2 regions of the Shewanella oneidensis MR-1 genome follow, and region 2 is predicted to be linked to the other one. Evidence: predicted binding sites of a transcription regulator. Region 2 holds the regulator's gene; the other holds the start of a gene.
What was found. The regulator FliA, encoded in region 2, starts transcription of late flagellar genes. The targets are predictions, from matches to a motif close to CTAAAGNTNNNNNNNNNNNNGCCGATA.

Region 1: a site for FliA is predicted at 1,221-1,247, ahead of SO_RS03530 (DUF5610 domain-containing protein). Genes of this name have one in related genera too.

What each region holds. Positions count from the first base shown of each region.
Region 1 covers NC_004347.2:764,876-768,297, forward strand. The annotation lists gene SO_RS03525 (ferredoxin--NADP reductase) at 1-471, opposite strand, end outside; gene SO_RS03530 (DUF5610 domain-containing protein) at 594-1,121, opposite strand; gene SO_RS03535 (phosphoglycerate mutase family protein) at 1,379-1,972, shown strand; gene SO_RS03540 (FMN-binding glutamate synthase family protein) at 1,984-3,422, shown strand, end outside.
Region 2 covers NC_004347.2:3,348,482-3,351,903, reverse strand. The annotation lists gene flhF (flagellar biosynthesis GTPase FlhF) at 1-151, shown strand, start outside; gene SO_RS14980 (MinD/ParA family protein) at 156-1,037, shown strand; gene SO_RS14975 (RNA polymerase sigma factor FliA) at 1,030-1,743, shown strand; gene cheY (chemotaxis response regulator CheY) at 1,791-2,174, shown strand; gene SO_RS14965 (protein phosphatase CheZ) at 2,188-2,925, shown strand; gene SO_RS14960 (chemotaxis protein CheA) at 2,941-3,422, shown strand, end outside.

The sequences.
Region 1 (3,422 bases), 2.4 Mb from region 2:
TAATTTATCCAGATAGGCCAAGTCTTTAGCTTCGCGCACACCATAGACAAGTACGATCTTCTCAAAACGCTGCCAAGGCTCTGCGGTATCCAGCATGGATAAGAAAGGTCCCACGGCGGTGCCCGTGGCTAAAAACCACAAATGCCGACCTTGCAACTCACCTTTAGGGATCTCATCTAAAGTCATAAACCCCGTGGCAGTAGGGGTGATGTCAATTTCATCACCGATGGCAAGATGTTGTAATTGTGGGGATAACTGGCCATCCTCTACGGCGACAGCCAGAATCTCGGCATAGGGCTTATCGGGGGAGTTTACGAGGGAATAAGCTCTGGCAACACGCTTATCCCCTTGCAACTGACTGAGTTTAATAAATTGACCGGGAATAAAGGAAGCTAACTCAGCCGCTATCCGCAGCGAAAATAATTTATCATTCCAATCAATACGTTCGATAACTCGTCCCCTCGTCCACATAACCCGCCCTCAAGCAAAACGTTAAATAGACCCCTAGCATAGACTGTTATCAGCGCAACAAAAACCCCTTATTCAAGGGGCTTAAGAGTAAGTAAGAGGAAGGGAAGTTAAGCGTGAGTAGCTTAGCTCTCATTGGATTTCTTATTGAAGCTGTCCCTAAAGGCCTGTAATCCTTCTTGAACGAGTCCATAGGTTTTATCGACACCGTCGGCAATATCACCCTGCAACACTTTAAGGCCAGACAAAATATCCCTTGCCTCCTTAAAGCCGTTATCGATAGCGCCGCCGATGATATTCATAAAGCTATCGAGCTGTTCATCCAAACTCATATTTGAATTTTGCTGCTGATGAACACTAAAAAATTGCGTCGCGAAACTCACAATACGATCAGCTGTGGCCTCGGGAGAGGTATCGACACCGTTATCATAGGCGGTTTGAATCGCATTCTCGCCCATCGCAGGCGCTAGCTCTTCATTTATCGCTTCAATCGCTGCACGATAAAGCAAGGTCATTGATTCGTCGCCGGATTTTAGGCTTACATCTTCCTGCGCCGAAAGAATAGCTTGATTCATCAACTGCTTACTGGTTTGTTGCGCAGTTTGTTTGGAGGCTGCTTCCACATTTTTGGTTTTCTCGCCATTGGTTGCCATATTGTCAGCATACGTTCTGTGAGACGAAGCACTGCCCTGTACTTGTGTGGGGGTGTTGATTTCCATGATGCAAATCCATTCAATTTGGTGAGGCTTAATTATCGACCAAAATTTGAGCAACTTTAGTAATTTTACAAATTGCAGTACCATCCCAACTTAATGCAATGATAAAAATGGAGAATAGGTTTGCTTATTCTCTAATCGCTACTCATCCTAAGCCCACTCTTGCATACGCCCATAAAATAAGGATATAAGGCATGGCAATCCCCCAATGTTTAAATGCGTTTTTGCGACATACTCGAAGAATCGGTTTCAATTCAGGTACGCTAATACGATCTTTATTGATAGGTCTCTTATTATTCACCAGCATTGGACTTAGCCCGATAAATCAAGCTGTAGCCGATAATCGATTGATTATTCTCGTAAGACACGCTGAAAAAGCAGATGCAACCGCAGGCGATCCCCCCCTTTCAGCCAATGGCAACTTACGTGCTCAGGCTCTTATCAGCGCCTTAAAACGTACACCCATTTCCCAGTTGATCGCGACCCAATATCAAAGAACTCAGCAAACCTTATTGCCGATTTCGACAGTTCGGCATTTACCTATTACAGTGGTCGAGGCAGAAAAACCAATCGAAGCCCATATCCAAAAGGTGGTTGAGCAAATACATACCGTAAAAGGCAATAGCTTAATCGCTGGGCACTCCAATACGCTGCCGCTTATCATCAAAGCCCTTGGTGGCCCAGAAATACCCGCCATAAGTGAAGATGATTACAGTCAGCTGTTTTTACTCTCCATCAATGATGGACAACCCGCCAGCCTGCTTTCCACCCGTTACGGACTCGAATAGAGGATAACAAGATGCACGAATTGAATTGGTTTATGTGGGGACTTGATCTCTTCTCTGGATTGTTTTTAATCATTGTCGGTTTAGGCGCCCTCGCCATTGTCTACATGTATATTGCCGATAAACTGCAAACGAAACAGGCGGTACGCCACAATTATCCCGTTATTGGACGCTTTAGATACCTATTTGAAAAACAAGGTGAATTTTTTAGGCAATACTTTTTTGCCCAAGATAGGGAAGAACTCCCCTTTAACCGTGCCGAACGCAGCTGGGTATATCGTGCAGCCAAGAATGTCGATAGAACGATAGCCTTTGGCTCGACACGTCCCTTGGAAGCGACTGGCACCATTATGTTTATGAATTCAGCCTTTCCACCCCAAGATGAGGATATAACACCGATCCAGCCGCTCACCATTGGCCCTCATTGCCGTGTGCCTTATACCACAAGTGCAATATGCCATATCTCCGCGATGAGCTTTGGCGCGCTGTCACGCCCGGCAGTCACTGCATTATCCCACGGTGCGGCACAGGCGGGGTGTTGGTTAAACACCGGTGAAGGTGGCTTAAGCCCTTACCATTTAAAAGGTGGCTGTGATTTAGTATTCCAAATTGGCACTGCCAAATACGGCGTACGAAACGAGCACGGCCATTTAGACGATGACAAACTCACCGCGATTGCGGCGCACCCTGAAGTAAAAATGTTTGAAATAAAAATGAGTCAGGGGGCCAAACCCGGTAAAGGAGGTATCTTACCAGGCGTTAAAGTGACCGAGGAGATCGCCCATATTCGCGGTATTCCGCTGGGCCAAGATTCCATCAGTCCCAATGGTCATATCGAGTTTAACAATGTGGGCGATATTCTAGACATGATTGCCAGAGTTCGCGAAGTGACGGGGAAACCCACCGGAATCAAAGCTGTACTTGGGGATGTGCAATGGCTTGAAGATTTTTGCAATGAAATAGAACGCCGTGGAGAAGCATCTGCCCCAGACTTTTTTACTTTGGATAGCGCCGATGGTGGAACGGGCGCTGCCCCACAACCCTTAATGGATTACGTTGGCCTGCCGCTAAAAGAAAGTCTGCCCATATTGGTCAATATCTTGATAAAACATGGACTAGGCAAACGTATTAAAGTGATCGCCTCAGGAAAACTCATCGTCCCCTCACGAGTCGCTTGGGCGCTGGCCTTAGGTGCTGATTTTATTGCCTCAGCCCGCGGCAATATGTTCGCCTTAGGTTGTATTCAAGCACTGCAGTGCAATAAGGACACTTGTCCAACAGGGATTACTACCCACAATAAAAAGCTACAGCACGGCCTAGATCCAAGAGATAAATCGACTCGTGTTGCAAATTATAATCATAATCTACACCACGACTTAGCACTGATCGCTCACTCCTGCGGTTTGACAGAGCCAAGACAACTCAAGCCATCCCATGTGAGGATTGTGCTTGA
Region 2 (3,422 bases):
TGTTACGGATGGGCAGCGAGTGCCCGAAGATATGAAAGTCGCTGATACTTTAATGCTCGCGGAGCAGGCATTAGCGGCCTTAGAAAACACAGAACAACAATCGTTACCAGACACAGCGTGGTCAGATAATATGACCTGTGCATTCGAGTAGAGTTATGACCCTGGATCAAGCAAGTGGTTTACGTATGATGAATCAACCCTATAACGAAAAAGTGAAAGTAATCGCGGTTACGGGTGGTAAAGGTGGCGTGGGTAAAACCAGCGTGTCCATCAATACTGCCGTAGCATTAGCCGAGAAGGGCAAGCGTGTCTTAGTACTTGATGCTGACCTTGGCTTAGCAAACGTCGATGTCATGTTAGGGATCCGTGCTGAGCGTAACCTTTCCCATGTACTGTCTGGCGATGCTGAATTAGATGACATTATTGTCCGCGGTCCTAAAGGTATTGGCATTGTGCCTGCGACATCCGGTACTCAAGGCATGGTGGAATTGAGCCCAGCACAACATGCTGGTTTAATTCGTGCTTTTAGCGAGATGCGTACCCAGTTTGACATTCTTATCGTGGATACTGCGGCAGGGATTTCGGACATGGTGCTCAGCTTTTCCCGTGCATCACAGGATGTACTCGTCGTCGTATGTGATGAACCAACGTCTATTACTGACGCCTATGCGTTAATCAAAATCCTTAGTCGTGAACACGGCGTCTTTCGCTTTAAAATTGTTGCAAATATGGTGCGTAGTTTGCGCGAAGGTATGGAATTGTTTGCTAAACTCAGTAAAGTGACCGACAGATTTCTGGATGTGGCACTTGAATTAGTGGCAACCATTCCATTTGACGAAAATTTGCGTAAATCGGTTCGTAAGCAAAAGTTAGTGGTTGAGGCTTACCCTAAGTCTCCTTCGGCCATTGCTTACCATGGTCTAGCGAATAAAATTATGAGTTGGCCAGTTCCACAGCAACCTGGTGGGCATTTGGAGTTTTTCGTTGAGCGTTTAGTTCATCGACCAGATTTTCAAGAGGAAAAAACGAGTGAATAAAGCCGCAGCGTATACTTGTTTAGACAATAAAACGTCAATCGTTGAACAGTATGCACCGTTGGTTAAAAGAATTGCACATCACTTGCTTGCCAGATTACCTGCCTCAGTGCAGTTAGATGACCTGCTACAGGCTGGGATGATGGGATTATTAGAAGCATCATCTAAGTTTGATGGCGGTAAAGGTGCAAAGTTTGAAACCTTCGCCGGCATAAGGATCCGTGGCGCCATGTTGGATGAAATCCGCCGTGGCGATTGGGTTCCTCGTTCTGTTCACCGTAATAATCGCCGAATTGCCCAAGCTATTGATGAGTTAGAGCAAGTGCTAGGTCGTGATGCGCGCGACACAGAAATTGCAGAAAAACTTGATATGACGCTCGATGAGTACCATCATATTCTTAACGATGTTTCTGTTGGTAAAATCATAGGGATAGAAGACTTAGGCGTATCAGAGGATATACTCACTACAAGCGATAATGTTAGCGATGGTACGTTTGAGGTATTGGCAGAAACCCAGTTTCATTCTGCACTTGTTGAGGCGATAAAAATATTGCCCGAAAGAGATGCGCTAGTGCTATCGTTATACTACGATGAAGCATTGAATTTAAAAGAAATTGGCGCCATTCTTGAAGTAAGCGAATCGCGAGTTAGCCAGATATTAAGTCAGGCAATGTTGCGACTCAAAGGCAAACTCAAGCAGTGGACATAAGTATAATTATTAATTGAGCACTGAATGTCAGCTCACCGGAGGAAACCTTGGACAAGAATATGAAGATTCTCATCGTTGATGACTTTTCGACAATGAGACGTATCATCAAGAACTTGTTGCGAGACTTGGGCTTTAACAATACCCAAGAAGCAGACGATGGCTCAACTGCCTTGCCAATGTTGCAAAAAGGCGATTTTGATTTTGTCGTAACAGATTGGAACATGCCAGGCATGCAGGGTATCGATTTGCTTAAGGCCATCAGGGCCGATGACTCTCTAAAGCATCTACCTGTATTAATGGTCACTGCTGAAGCAAAACGTGAACAAATTATCGCTGCCGCGCAAGCGGGGGTTAATGGGTATGTGGTTAAACCTTTTACAGCAGCAACATTGAAAGAGAAGTTAGATAAAATATTCGAACGACTCGCTTAAGCAGGGATGAGCTATGAAGTCACAAACATCAGGGCTCATCACGCTCGAGCATGCTCAGCGTTTAGTAGAACTATTAAGTGCAAATGAACACTCTCAAGCTGATGATTTATTTAGGGAATTAGCTGCTCCTCTCCAGAGGGAACTCTTTGATGAGGTGGGTAAACTGACTCGCCAATTGCACAGTGCATTAATGGATTTTCAAATCGATAATCGTTTAGTTGAGTTAGCGAATACAGAAATACCGGATGCTAAAGAGCGGCTAAGTTATGTAATTGACATGACTGAGCAGGCGGCAAATAAGACCATGGATGCCGTTGAGGAATGCTTGCCGTTAGCGAATGCATTAACCGCGAATATTCAACAAGTGATGCCATCGTGGGAAAAATTAATGCGTCGCGAAATTGCCCTAACTGACTTTAAGGTGCTTTGCCATAATGTTCAGCATTTGATGTCGCGCAGTGAATTGGACTCGAACCGATTACGCGAATTACTTAACCAAATATTGATGGCGCAAGATTTTCAAGACCTGACTGGACAAATGATCCGTCGGGTAATCGATCTAGTGATGGAAGTTGAAAGTAATCTGGTGTCTATGCTGACGGTGTTTGGTGAGCAGCCAATGATTGAGAGTCAGATTACTCAGAAAAATAATATTGAAGCTGAAGGGCCGATAATGAATGCCGAGCTTCGTCAAGATGTAGTAACAGGTCAAGACGAAGTGGATGATCTGCTATCGAGTCTGGGTTTCTAACTGGGAGTCAATTTGATGGCCTTTGATGTAGATGAAGAGATACTCCAGGACTTTTTAATTGAGGCGGGGGAAATATTAGAGTTGCTTCAAGAGCAGCTTGTTGCCCTTGAAAATAATCCTGATGATACTGACTTGCTAAATGCCATTTTTAGAGGGTTTCACACCGTCAAGGGCGGCGCGGGTTTCCTTAGTCTGACTCCCATGGTTGATGTCTGCCATGAGGCAGAAAACACATTCGATTTATTACGCACTGGTAAGCGCAGCGTCACAGCAGAGTTAATGGACATCATTCTTCAGGCTGTTGATGCGATTAATACCATGTTTGCTCAAACCCAGCAGGGAGAGCAACAAGATCCCGCGGATGCTGCATTACTCGCCAAATTAAAACTACTGAGCTCAGGTGAGCCACTGCCCTCCGAATTAGGGCAACGTGCGCCAGAGCCTGAACTTATTCCAGAGCCTGAACCCGTTATTGAAACCATCGTTGAAGTGGCCGT